DNA from 2 places in the Cytobacillus sp. BC1816 genome. Region 2 is predicted to be linked to the other one. Evidence: riboswitches for the same ligand, from Rfam matches in the RefSeq annotation. Region 2 holds a riboswitch; the other holds the start of a gene.
The links. Region 2 has a riboswitch for thiamine pyrophosphate ahead of ACR42H_RS07990 (ABC transporter substrate-binding protein). Riboswitches for the same ligand answer to the same signal wherever they lie in the genome.
Positions count from the first base shown of each region.

Region 1: linked by a shared signal. The riboswitch ahead of thiC (phosphomethylpyrimidine synthase ThiC) and the one ahead of ACR42H_RS07990 (ABC transporter substrate-binding protein) in region 2 are both predicted to bind thiamine pyrophosphate.

Region 1 covers NZ_CP195611.1:488,840-495,984, forward strand. Annotated here, with positions in the region: gene ACR42H_RS02610 (cation diffusion facilitator family transporter) at 1-34, shown strand, start outside; gene ACR42H_RS02615 (hypothetical protein) at 73-492, opposite strand; gene ACR42H_RS02620 (MFS transporter) at 759-1,985, shown strand; gene ACR42H_RS02625 (DUF3267 domain-containing protein) at 2,102-2,638, shown strand; gene ACR42H_RS02630 (bifunctional metallophosphatase/5'-nucleotidase) at 2,997-4,631, opposite strand; gene ACR42H_RS02635 (hypothetical protein) at 4,770-5,054, shown strand; TPP riboswitch at 5,234-5,348, shown strand; gene thiC (phosphomethylpyrimidine synthase ThiC) at 5,478-7,145, shown strand, end outside.
Region 2 covers NZ_CP195611.1:1,506,828-1,513,972, reverse strand. Annotated here, with positions in the region: gene ACR42H_RS08015 (glycoside hydrolase family 13 protein) at 1-396, opposite strand, end outside; gene treP (PTS system trehalose-specific EIIBC component) at 485-1,891, opposite strand; gene tatA (twin-arginine translocase TatA/TatE family subunit) at 2,175-2,348, opposite strand; gene ACR42H_RS08000 (NAD-dependent deacylase) at 2,472-3,185, opposite strand; gene ACR42H_RS07995 (YkvA family protein) at 3,332-3,745, shown strand; TPP riboswitch at 3,828-3,936, shown strand; gene ACR42H_RS07990 (ABC transporter substrate-binding protein) at 4,046-5,050, shown strand; gene ACR42H_RS07985 (thiamine-binding protein) at 5,066-5,359, shown strand; gene ACR42H_RS07980 (ABC transporter permease) at 5,356-6,123, shown strand; gene ACR42H_RS07975 (ABC transporter ATP-binding protein) at 6,120-6,854, shown strand; gene ACR42H_RS07970 (TatD family hydrolase) at 6,867-7,145, shown strand, end outside.

The DNA.
Region 1 (7,145 bases), 1.0 Mb from region 2:
TTATGATGTTCACGTCCATGTGGAACCGAATTAAAAAAGAAATGCGTCTCTTGATGAGGCGCATTTCTTTTTCTAGCTGAACATTTTATCCAATTCCCGTAAATGATCATAGGCATTTACCAGTTGTTCCGGTACTATTTTTCTTCCAAAATCCCAGGAGTTTTTTTCAATTTCAGACATGAGCTGTTCTTTCTCGTCATCTTCTCCGTACATTAGCGTTCTTATATCATGTTTGTTTTTCTTGAAGTCCAGATAATACCCGATTTCATGGAATAGCATTAATTTAACCAGGTTCTCATCTGTTTCTTTTATTTTAAAATTAATTTTTGCTATGTAGCCGTTCACTTTCAGGTAGTTAAACTTAATTGTATTTGTTGAAACGTTGTAGCTCATGGGTGCAGTAAGTGTATTGCAGAACTCATAGTTAATATCCAATTGGAACCCATCCAAGGTGTTTTTTATAATCTTTTCGATATCCCATATGTAAAGCACGTATTCTGTTGATCTCCTTTCTTTTAATAGTTTAAGTTGATTATACAGACATTAAGGAAAATCGTGATATGTTTTTCTGAAAATAGGAACAAGCTACCATGATCTATATTGTTTTTCAGAATGGAAAACATATAACTGAGCTGGCTGCTGCATGCATTTTTAATATGTTAAGCTAAATGATAGATTTTTAATATTAGATTAAGAGCTTAACTTTATAGAAATCATGCTGGTTTGCAACGAAAATTCTTTTAGATAGGGGTTTAGTGATGAATCGTTCATTTTACGCTCTTCTAGTAAGCCAGACAGCAGCGAATCTTGGGTTTGCCCTGTACACGATGGCTGTGGTGCTGCATTTGTATAATGAAACAGGGAGCACAGCACTTTCTGCAGCCGTCACATTGGTTAGTGTCATATCGAGAATGATCAGCAATATACTGCTTCCATCCATTTCGGATAGATTTCAGCCAATAAATCTATTGAAGTTTTCCCAGATAAGCCAGATCGTTCTGATTGCTGGATTAATGATGTTACTCTCGCAGCAATTGACGGATTTTATGTTAATGGCTATTTTCTTTGTGTTGGCCCTTATATCCTTTTTTAATGGCATTTTCTCACCTATTAAAATATCCATGGTAAAAGCTGTTATTCCTAAAAAGCAAAGAGTCAAAGCGAATAGCCTGCTCTCAAGTGTTGACCAGACTTTCTTGTTTGCAGGGTGGACTTTTGGTGGTATCCTGTTAGCTTTCCTTGGCAAACAATTCACATTGATCATTACGATCATTCTACTTTTTATTTCTCTTCTAAGCTTGTTTTTGATAAAAATAAGCCAATCACCTGCTGTGAACTCAAACTTCCGAATGCTGTCCAGTCTAATGGCTGGCTGGAAATTGCTCTTCCAGGATAAAGGGCTTCGAGTACTGATCATAATGGATTTAATAGAAGCTTGGGCAGGAACGATTTGGATTGGTGCGGTTACGTTAACCTATGTGGAGGATGCCCTTGGAAAGGGGGAGTCCTGGTGGGGCTATATCAACGGAGGATATTACTTAGGCACTATTGCTGGAGGAATCCTCATTTACCGGCTTTCTTATTTACTGCAAGGCCGTTTGATTATTTTTATGCTGATTGGCTCCAGTGCTTTCGGGATTCTTACTTTGGGGTATGGTTTTATATCGAATCCTTTCTTAGCGCTGCTATTTGTAATATTGATGGGACCTTCCTATCAGCTGCGGGATCTTGCACAAACCACTATGTATCAAAATAGTGCAGATGAAACAATGCTCACGAAAATTCTTGCTGCTAAATCTGTCTTAAACGAATTGATTTTCGTTGTCTCCATTTTGGGCATAGGGGTCTTAACTGATCTAATCGGTGTCCGGTTTATTTACATTTTATCAGGAATATTATTAATCATTTCGTCCATCTTTGGTTTTATTCAGCTGAAGCTTCAAGGTAAAGGTAATGCATTAGAAGCTGGCAGTTTGGAGGGCTAAAGGCAATGGGGAGAGCAATAAAGGATATAAGCTGACGGCAATGGCCATTTTTTGAAACTTTGCTGTTTGTGATCCGTAAATATAGGTAATCGACTAATTCCTCGCGGGGTGAAAATTTGCAAAATAAAAAACAAACGGTTGTTTTCATTTCAATGATGAAATTGCAGGTTTATTTATTCATTGCAACGATTGCGCTGGTATTTGGAGTGCTCTTTTTACATGCCGTAATTTATGGCGGAGGCGAAATGTCTTTTGATCTTATAGGTATGCTATTATTTTTAGCTGGTATGGTCGTTATAGTTATTTTGCATGAAGTCATCCATTTGGCAGGTTTTCGCTATATTGGCGGTGTCCCATGGAGTGAAATGTCCTGGGGAGTCAATTTGAAATTGGGTGTGGCCTATGCCCATGCCAAACAGCCAGTGACGGTTCAGCAAATGAAAAAGGTTTTAATGCTGCCATTCATTCCGACAGGTTTATTGCCCCTTGTTCTTGGAATGGTACTGAATATGCCTGGCTTATCGATATTAGGGGCGATATTGACAGTTGGGTGTTTTGGAGACCTTGTTTTGTATAAAAAGCTCTTAAAATTTCCAAATGATGCTCTGGTCATTGACCATCCGACTAAGCCGCAATTTACAGTGTATGAATAGGCTGCAATTCCATATGTTTAAGAACTTTTATGTTTGTTGTCCCACCCAATAAATAGTTGGGTGAAAAAAAAGGCAACCAGGGCCGCCAGTGATGATATTAGGAGGTTTCTCATTGAATCCAGTCCATAAAGCTGGATCCCTATCAATTTGGATGTATTTGTACACAATCTCCAGTTTTCAAAAACAATGGCTGTCTTATGAAAAAATGGAAAAAAGACGCCGAACAGCATGAGAAAATAAATATACTTTTTCATTATCCTATTCCTTTCTTTCTAATCCTAATAGAAGGATATGATGTCGATCCTGCTATTAGTATTAAATGGATAAGAAAAAAGGACAGTCGCCGAGCTGTCCTTTTTCAGTCTATTCTCTTTATGCGTCCATCAATCGCGGAGCTGAATGGCTGTGCTGAATTCTGTATATAGTCCACTAGTGCATCTATATCACTTGGGCCGGTCACTCTGTTTGTTCCTTTTCGGAATCCTGTAAAATTGTCTCCTCCATCAGCGAGATAGGTATTTACAGTGACCGAATAGTTTTTGTTCGGCTCAAGTAATGTTCCGTCAGACAGATATATATCATTTATTTTTTCACCTCTAGGCTTGCTGTCATCCCAAGTATAAGTGAGTCCAGAGATCTGAAGAATTCTAGTTGTATTTGGCTGCCATTGCTGATTGAGGACATCACGAATTTGGCTGCCTGTCAGGTTCATTTTGACAAGCTGATTGCTGAAGGGAAGGGCGACATATAAGTTTCCCCATGTAACACGGCCAGCGTCAATGTCTGCCCGGATTCCTCCTGGATTGATGAAAGCGAAATCTGTTTCCATCACTGCCCGCTGGGAATCGGCAATAAGATTGCCCAGGGCTGATTCACCGCTTCTGTTTTGTTCGGCTGTGATTGAAATTGCGGCAGTGCCGATATATCTGTTCACAGTGGATTCTACTTTTCTTTCATAGCGCTCGATCATCCTGGTTATGTCGCTTGCGGGCTGGATATTCTCTTGAAAAACATTCACAATTTCAGCGTGCTTGTGGACAATATCCTTTGTCTGGGGATCTATTTCTATATCTACATCAGAAAAGGCAGTGCCATATGAATAGGCCTGTACAAGAAGCTTTCCATCCACCACACTGTTCAGATAGTCATGACTATGGCCTCCGAACATAATATCCACTTCGTCATCCACCTGATGGGCCAACTCTATTAACTGGCCTCTTGCATGCTCTCCATTTGATTTTGATTTTCCAGGGACATGCGCCAGTACCACAATGGCTCTTACTCCTTGTTTTTTAAGTTCCCGGACATACTTGTTGATGGCTTCAGCTTCATCGGTGAAAATCAGATCTTTCACACTGTTAGGCGCGGAAATAGCCGGTGTTTCTTTCGTGATGACTCCGATAAATCCAATTGGGATCCCGCTGACATTTACTATTTTATATGGAGGAAGGAAGGGCTTGCCTGACTTTTGGCTGATGACATTGGCTGCAATCCAAGGGAAATGGGATCCGGAATAATCTTTTGCTGCTGAAGGGATGCTGCCGCTTAGCAGACGAAGCAGTTCATCAGATCCTCGATCAAATTCATGATTGCCGATCGTGCCGATATCAAACCCCATCTTATTCAAAAATTCAATAGTCGGTTCATCCCGCAGAAGAGCGGATACTGGTGGACTGGCTCCAATCATGTCTCCAGCATGAAGTAAAATGGTGTTTTCATTTTCAGAAGCACGCTGCCGCAAATAGGCAGCGAGGTAATCAGCGCGTCCTGCAGGTCTGCCGTTAACCTGCCGAGTGACATTCAGCTGCCCATGGAAATCATTAATGCCCAGCAATTGAATTTGCTTGTATGGTGCTTCTGTACGTTCTTCAACATGGCCGTGATATTCTTCAGAAAGGCCCTGCTGATCCCATTGTTCTTTTACTGCAGCCTGTCCGCTGTATAGAGGCATTCCCAGGAAGCTAAATAATATAAGGGAGAAAAGTACTTTCATCATTCATCCTCCAGTAATTGTGGCAGGGATAGTATTTGCAGATATTAGGGATTTAATCGGCTGATGGGAAAAGTTTGGCCACCTGCCAAAAGGGTAAGGTCTTAAAGAACATGATACTGCAAAAGGAGATGACAATACATGAATGATAAGAAGCTATGGCTATCAATTCCATTGAGTGCAGGATTATTGTTGGCAGGATGCGGAACGGATGAACAGGATCCGCCTCCGGAAACGGAAGATGTGGAATTGGAAGATAATCAGATGGAAGAAAACAATAATGAAGATAGTGAAATGCAGGATCCTGGCACATCAGAAGAATCTGATATGGAGGAGCCCGGCATGAATGAAGAATCACCACAAGATGAAGAGAGTATGGATGAAAGTGATATGGATATGAATGATGAGGAGTCTGACGGGAATTAACCTGCATAAGTCGCGGAAAACGTCTGCGGCTGATTTGATGTACATTCAGAAGAAAAAAACTGAATTAAGGAAAACGAGGTTAGGAGCAGAATAAAGGCAAAATTTTTCGTCTGACAGAATTCTGAAAAAAATTCCTTTCATTTGTTTCCGCTATTCTGTATACTAGAATTGAATTTAATAGCAATAACTAGGGGTGCCCAATAGCTTGGGCTGAGAAAGAAACGCGCTAAAGTTTCTTGACTCTTTGGACCTGATCTGGATCATACCAGCGTGGGGAAGTTAGAATGTGCAAAAGAGTTTTTTTGTGCAAAGACATCTGCGTTTAAGCCGGTCCATCTTTATGTGGACCGGCTTTTTTACATATCTGGCACTTCCTTGGTTCCAGGTCTCGTCCTTACATTTTTAATTAGGGAGAGATGATCAATGACTGCAAGTTCTTTAAATCATGAGAGTATTTCTATTATGTCGAGCTTTACTGGCAGCAAAAAAGTATATGTGGAGGGATCCAGGACTGATATAAAGGTTCCGGTGCGAGAGATAGAATTAAGCCCCACTGCCGGAACGTTTGGTGAAGAAGTCAATGAGCCGGTTCGTGTATATGATACGAGTGGACCTTATACCGATCCTCAGTATACGGCAGATCTAAAAAAAGGGCTTCCTGCATTAAGAAGAAAGTGGATTCATGAACGCGGAGATGTTGAAGAGTACGAAGGTCGAAAAGTGAAGCCCGAGGATAATGGGTTTCGCGACAAAAATGATTCGCGTGCCAATCATAAAGTCTTTCCCGGCTTAAACCGCAAGCCATTGAGAGCGGAAAAAGGGAAGAATGTCACCCAGTTACACTATGCAAAAAAGGGGATCATAACCCCTGAGATGGAGTTTATAGCCATTCGGGAAAATATGGAACCGGAATTTGTGCGGTCTGAAGTAGCAAGAGGACGGGCGATTATTCCTTCCAATATCAATCACCCTGAGACAGAGCCAATGATTATCGGAAGGAATTTTCATGTGAAAATTAATGCGAACATTGGAAACTCGGCTGTTTCATCCTCTATTGAAGAAGAGGTAGAGAAAATGACCTGGGCTACCCGATGGGGAGCAGATACAATTATGGATCTGTCTACAGGCAAAAATATTCATACTACACGCGAATGGATTATTAGAAACTCCGCCGTTCCGGTCGGTACTGTTCCCATTTATCAGGCACTTGAAAAGGTTAATGGCATTGCCGAGGATCTTACGTGGGAAGTATACAGGGATACCTTAATTGAACAAGCAGAGCAGGGGGTTGACTACTTTACGATTCATGCAGGTGTCCTTTTGAGGTATGTTCCGCTGTCGGCAAAGCGCTTGACCGGAATTGTGTCGAGGGGCGGATCCATTATGGCCCAATGGTGCCTGCATCATCATAAAGAGAACTTTTTATATACACACTTTGAAGAAATCTGCGAGATCATGAAAGCTTATGATGTGGCCTTCTCCCTGGGGGATGGACTGCGGCCGGGATCGATTGCAGATGCAAATGACGAGGCTCAGTTTGCGGAGCTTGAAACACTTGGGGAATTGACGAAGATTGCTTGGGAACATGATGTACAGGTAATGGTCGAGGGACCTGGCCATGTTCCAATGCACTTAATCAAAGAGAATATGGATAAACAATTGGACATCTGTAAAGAAGCACCATTCTACACACTTGGACCCCTTACGACTGATATAGCTCCGGGATATGACCATATTACCTCTGCAATCGGGGCTGCCATGATAGGCTGGTATGGGACTGCAATGCTTTGCTATGTTACCCCAAAAGAACATTTGGGTTTGCCGAATAGAGACGATGTCCGCGAGGGTGTCATCACGTATAAAATTGCCGCGCATGCTGCAGATCTGGCAAAGGGACATCCTGGAGCGCAAAAAAGGGATGATGCCCTGTCAAAGGCACGTTTTGAATTCCGCTGGAGAGATCAATTCAATCTCTCATTGGATCCTGAGCGCGCTTTGGAATTCCATGATGAAACCCTGCCTGCTGAAGGGGCAAAAACCGCTCATTTCTGTTCCATGTGCGGGCCGAAATTTTGCAGTATGAGAATTTCC
Region 2 (7,145 bases):
CCTTCCTTCGCGCCATATATAATAATCCCTGTATGGATTGTCTTTTGATTTCCTTGACTCTGCAAACCAGATATGTTCGTCCGAACTATGGTTCACCACCAGGTCCATAATGAGTTTAATCTCTCTCTTATGCAGCTCTCGGAGAAGTTCTTCCCAATCTTCCATTGTTCCAAACTCCATCATAATGTCCTGATAATCGCTGATATCATAGCCATTATCATCATTTGGCGATTTATAAACTGGCGAAAGCCAGACTACATCAATCCCAAGCTCCTTCAAATAATCCAGCTTGGAGATGATTCCCTGCAAATCTCCTACTCCATCTCCATTGCTATCCATGAAGCTCCGAGGATATATTTGGTAAACTACACTTTCTTTCCACCAATGCTTCTTCATATGTGGACCTCCTATATTTACATTTTTCTGCAATCCTCGGAAAAATGGAGATACCATGGAATTTTAGAACCCCATGGCATCAATCTTTCTATTCTGCTTTTTTAAATTTCGAGAAAGCTAAAGTCAATACAAAAGGTACGACAAGTGCAATACCCATTCCGATAAAGAAAGCACCCCAGTTTTCCGCAAAGATGGAGAAGAATGCAGGCAAGCCTCCTACTCCTATCGACGGTGCCTTAACTCCATTAATAGTGATGAAGATTCCTGCAATTGCTGACCCAATAATCGCTGCAAAGAACGGGTACTTAAAGCGAAGATTTACCCCAAACATAGCCGGTTCGGTTACTCCAAGCCACGCTGATACTGAAGAAGTAAGTGCAAGCCCTTTCAGCTTTTCGTTCCCTTTGCTTAACAGCATCATGGCAAAAGCCGCGGAACCCTGTGCAATATTAGACAGTGCAACCATCGGCCATAAAAACGTGCCGCCAATGCTCCCAATTAACTGCAGGTCAACTGCCAGGAAGGTATGATGCATACCAGTGATAACGAGAGGAGCATATAATCCTCCGTAAATCAAGCCTCCAAGGGCTGGAACAGCATCAAAGATTCCTACAACCCCATTTGTAATCCAGCTGCCGATCGTGAATGTAATCGGTCCAATGGCAATAAAAGAAAGAAATCCAGTGATCAGTAATGCAATCGGCGCGACAGTCAGAAGCTGAAAAGCATCAGGAATTCTTTTTCGCAGAAATACTTCTATCTTAGCCAATACGTATGAAGCAAATAATACAGGCAATACCTGTCCCTGGTAACCCACCTTTTCAATTTCAAGACCGAATAAATTCCACTTCGGAACTTCTCCTGCTGAACCATAGCCCCACGCATTTAAAAGATCCGGGTGCACTAGCATCAAACCTAGCACAATACCAAGAAGTGGACTTCCGCCAAACCGGTTCACAGCACTCCATCCAATCAAACCGGGAAGGAATACGAAAGCAGTATTGGCTATCAGGTTAATGATGCCAGCCAGATCAGCCCAGTTTGTATAAACTTCAACAAATGACTTATCATCGAAGAAAATATCCGGTGCTGTCATAATGTTGTTGATCCCCATCAGCAAACCAGCTGTTACAATAGCTGGGAGGATTGGAATAAATATATCTGCAAGAGTTTTAATGCCGCGCTGCAATGGATTTAAGTTTTCAGCAGCAGCACTTTTTGTATCTTCTTTTGACGATTCGCCAATTCCTGTTGCTTCTGTCATTTCTTTATACACTTTATCAACGAGGCCTTGTCCAATGACAACCTGGTATTGTCTATTTGTGGAAAAAGAACCTTTCACAATATCTATATTTTCGAGCTTTTCTTTATTGACTTTTCGTTCATCTTTTAAGGCAAAACGCAGCCGTGTTACACAATGAGTAGCCGCTGCGATATTATCCTTTCCCCCTATAGCTTCTACAATTTGCTCTGCTGACTCTTTATTTGTAGCCATTCTTCGCTCTCCTCCTGTTACCGTTTTCATATTAAAGAAAAAAACAGTTATAAGGTTCTTATTTATTGTTCTCGCCCTTAATACATCTATCTATTGACGCAAACCAACTTGTATATACATGAACTGTTTACGCTTTCATTCTATCTTGTATATACATGTTAGTCAACATTTTTTTCATTCACTATTTTATATACCCACTCAATCGCTTCAGAAGCCAGAAAATAAAAAAACCGGCTTCGAGACTAATTTGTCTGCAAAGCCGGTTCTAAACCTATTGAATCGGTTATTTCCTTTTATCATCGTCATCATCTTTTGTGAGTTCACGGGTAGATTTCTTAAATTCCTTTAAGGTCTCTCCGAAAGCTCTCCCTATTTCAGGAAGTTTCTTAGGACCAAAAATAATAAGAGCCAGAACCAGGATGAGAATTAAACCTGGAATACCGATGTTTGATAACATGCTGAACACTCCTTATTTATCATATCGCTTGAGGCAGTAATAATCATGTTCATTGTCCATTATAGTGGATTGGCTAAAAAAATCATAGCATGAGAGCTATTTTTATGAATTCTCGTTTTTTCACTATTTAAGTGCTTTATCAAGTTCTTCCAGCACTTCACCAATTTTGCGATTATGGATCACATCATCAGCATAGATATCGAAATCTGTAGGTTCCATATTAATAATCACTAGTTTTGCTCCGTTTTGTTTGGCTATGAGCGGAAATTGATTTGCCGGTGTTACAGTCAAGGATGATCCCAGAACAATAAAAAGTTCTGCCTTTTCTGTTTCATCTGCTGCGAAATCTAAAGCTCCCTCAGGTAGCATTTCCCCAAAAAGGACTACTGAAGGACGGAGTACACCACCGCAACTACATTGGAATTGTCCATGCAAATACCCCTCGCTCGGGAACTCTTTTTTACATTTCTGGCAATGGAGTGTCTGCAAATTCCCATGGAGCTCTAATAGATTCTTGCTCCCAGCCAGTCCATGAAAACCATCCACATTCTGGGTTATAATGCTCTTAATAATATCTCTCTTTTCCCAATCTGCTAGAATATAGTGTCCTTCATGGGGATTGCACTCCTTTAGCCCGATTACCCTGTGCCGATAAAATTCTATAAACTCGTTCACATTTTCATTTAGTGCGTCTGTACTGGCTATTTTTCCAGGATCTTTCACACTCCATAATCCATTATTGGCAGACCTGAAATCAGGCAGTCCGCTTTCCGTCGACATTCCTGCTCCAGTTAATATTACTGTATAATTTGATTCCTTCAGCCATTGCTCAAGCAAAGATATCAGCTCCCAATAAGGTTTTGTCACAGGTTAAATAGGACTTCCATTTATTTCTCCAAGTGAAATGTTTATGTCATGTTAGATATGCGGTAAATACTAGATTATAACCTTTTATGCGAATTATCAATATAGGAGTGATAGCTATGCCTAAAATAGAAACGACAGATTATAAGGACGGATATAAAAGATTTTCTTCCAGGGCCAAACGGTATGCAAACGACCCTGAAAAAACAAAAGGACTGCTAAGAAAGGCGACACTTAAAGCAGATAAAAACAAATCTTCATTAAGTGATATATGGGAAAAGTTTCAGCTTCTGACCGATTTAGTTAAGGCTTGGTCAAAAGGCGATTACCGGCACATCTCAAAAAAATCGATCATCTTTATTATTGCTTCCATCCTATACTTTGTGTCCCCTATCGACCTTGTTCCAGACTTTTTAATTGGGATGGGGATCTTGGATGATGCAGCAGTCCTTGGCTTCGCCGTAAGCCAAATTACAGGTGAACTTGAGAAATTCAAAACATGGAAAGACGGTCGGACTATTGAAATGAAATGAAATAAATATCATATGCTGTCGTTTTTGATATTATTTGCTATAATAATGATGGAAAGTATTCATGCCTGTAAAAATTAAATAGCAAGAAATGTAGGGGAACCGGTATGCCGGTTGAGACTTCATCCTTATGATGATGACCCTTTGAACCTGATCTGGCTAATACCGGCGTAGGGAACATATTCTTAAACATACTTCATGTTTTTTATATGCGTCCCGGTTTATGCCGGGGCGTTTTTATTTTTTCAGGGCAAACTATCATTGACTTTCCTTGTTACATAAAAGCTTATAGGAGGTTTCATTATGAAGAAATGGATTGCAGCTATCACTGCGCTGCTTATTCTTTCAGGATGTGCCGGCAATGGCCAGGATGCTCAGACTGGAAATGAAGATACAGACAGCAAACAAGAATTGAAAAAAGTTACTGTTGTACTGGATTGGACGCCCAATACCAATCACACTGGCTTATATGTCGCAAAGGACAAAGGCTATTTTAAAGAAGAAGGACTTGATGTTGAAATTATAATGCCAGGTGAAGCAGGTGCAGATCAATTGACTGCATCAGGCAAGGCGGATTTTGGTGTCAGCTATCAGGAAAGCATCACGGAAGCACGTGTACAGGGTGTTCCGCTTGTATCGATAGCAGCTGTTATTCAGCATAATACTTCCGGTTTTGCATCCCCTGCTGAAAAAAACATTAAATCGCCAAAGGATTTTGAAGGAAAAACCTATGGCGGCTGGGGAGCTCCTGTGGAAAAATCGGTAATAGACTCCCTAATGAAAAAAGAAAATGCTGATGTTGATAAGGTCTCCATTGTTAACATGGGGGATGCGGACTTCTTTACAGCTGTTAAAAGAGATATAGACTTCGCATGGATTTATTACGGATGGACAGGTGTAGAAGCAGAGCTTCGGGGGGAAAAGATTAATATGGTCTACCTTACCGACTACTCAGAAAAACTGGATTACTACACGCCTGTCCTGGCAACCAGTGAAAAAATGATTGCAGATAACCCGGATACCGTAAAAGCTTTTGTTAAAGCTGTATCCAGAGGTTATGAATTTGCAATCGAACAGCCTGGCCAAGCATCAGATATTTTAATCAAGAATGCTCCTGACCTGGACAGCGAACTGGTCAAAAAAAGCCAGGAATGGCTATCCTCCCGATATCAGGATGATGCTTCCAGATGGGGTGAACAAAAGCTTGCGGTCTGGGAAAACTATGCAGACTGGATGCATGAAAATGGTCTTTTAGATAAAGAATTAGATGCCGGCAAAGCATTTACAAACGACTTCCTGCCGGAATAAGGAGAGTCTAGAAATATGGCAAACGCACTTGTAAGCATTCAAATCATTCCAAAAACAAAAGATGGGGAAGATGTTATCCCTTACGTCGATGAAGCAATTAGTATTATTCAGCAATCCGGTGTCAAGTACGAAGTACACCCCCTCGAAACAACAATGGAAGGCGATTTAGAACATTTATTGAAAATCATTGCCGATATGAACAAAAAAATGATTGAAAAAGGAAGCCGAAATGTAATCTCACAGGTTAAGATTCTATATCAGCCGGACGGTATTGAAATGAGTGATTTAACGGAGAAATACCGCCCATGATAAATGTGTTAAGAAAAGGATGGAGGCCGGCTTCGGTTCTCCTCCTTTTATTCATTGCTTGGGAATTGGCGGTAAATCTGGCAGAAGTCCCTGCATGGCTCCTGCCCCCGCCGACAGATATTGTTCAGGAAGCGATTTCGGGCTGGGAGGGCTTCCGTTTTCATCTTCAATCGACAGTCATGCTTTCTTTATTAGGATTTGCCATTGGCACCGGCATAGGATTACTCACAGCTGTTACACTGCATTTATTGCCTTTTATAAGGGAGTCGGTTTACCCTCTCCTTATACTTTCACAAAATGTGCCTATAATTGTTCTGGCCCCTTTGCTGGTTGTTTGGTTTGGTTTCGGCCTGCTTCCAAAGCTGATTGTCATCACACTGGTTTGCTTCTTCCCCATTACTGTTGCAGCATTAGATGGCTTTCGTCAAACCCCTGATGAATTTAAGCATTATATGCTGATGGCAGGGGCCAGCAAAGGACAGCTGTTTTGGAAGCTGGAGCTTCCCTATTCCCTTCCTTCTTTATTTTCAGGGCTAAAAATCTCCGCAACCTATAGTGTGATGGGGGCTGTAATATCCGAATGGCTCGGAGCTAAAGCTGGAATAGGAGTTTATATGACTTTGGCCTCTTCTTCATTTCGGACAGACCGTGTTTTCGTTGCCATTTTTGCGATTATGCTGTTAAGCTTGCTGTTTTTTGGAGGCATATTACTGGTTGAACGTTTGCTTATTAAATGGAAGTCCCGGGAGAGTGCCAGGAAATGATACAATTATCTGTTGAACATTTAACAAAAATTTTTGATACAAATCAGGTTTTAAATAATTTGAGTTTCCATGTAAATGTTGGGGAGTTTGTTTCGATTTTAGGTCCATCAGGGAGCGGAAAGAGCACTATTTTTAATCTGATTGGCGGCATGCTCCTGCCTGACGAAGGCAGCATAATACTTGGTGGTGAGAAGATTGACGGAAAACGCGGTTCAATCAGCTATATGCCTCAGACACCTTCCCTTTTGCCATGGAGAACCATTCTCCAAAACGTTCTGCTTGGCCAGGAACTAAAAGGAGAAACCGACTCTGAAACCGCCAGAAAAATGCTTCAAAAAGCAGGCCTCGGCGACTATGAAAATGCTTATCCTCATGAATTATCAGGGGGCATGAAGCAAAGGGCAGCCTTTATCCGGGCACTATTGAGCCCTCAGCCAATCATTTTACTGGATGAACCTTTTTCAGCATTGGATGAGCTTACCCGCCTTGAAATGCAAAAATGGCTGCTCGATATTTGGAGTGAGCATAAACCGACGATTCTGTTTGTAACTCACAATATAGAAGAAGCTATTTACCTCTCTGATCGAATTTTAATACTGAGCAGCAAACCTGCTAAAGTAATTCAAGAATATAATGTACCCTTTAACAGGCCAAGAATGGAGGAGCTTTTTCTCGATGAAAATTTCCTCGCCTGCAAAAGAAACATTCATCATGCGCTGAAGAATCAATAGGAGGCAACAGCAATGGATAAGTATATTGATGCCCATATTCATCTTGATAAGTACAGCAATGAAGAATTAAAGAAAATGTTTCATGAGCTGCCGTTCCAGCTTTCGCTTGTTACAGTTTCATGCGATTTAGAATCCTGTAAAAGGAATCTTGCTCTTGCAGAGATTTATCCTTTTGTTAAACCAGCCTTTGGTTTTCACCCTGAACAAGGTTTACCCAGTGATAACGATATTTCAGATCTTTTCAGTTGGATAAACGCTCACAAAGACCAGATGGCTGCTGTTGGGGAGGTT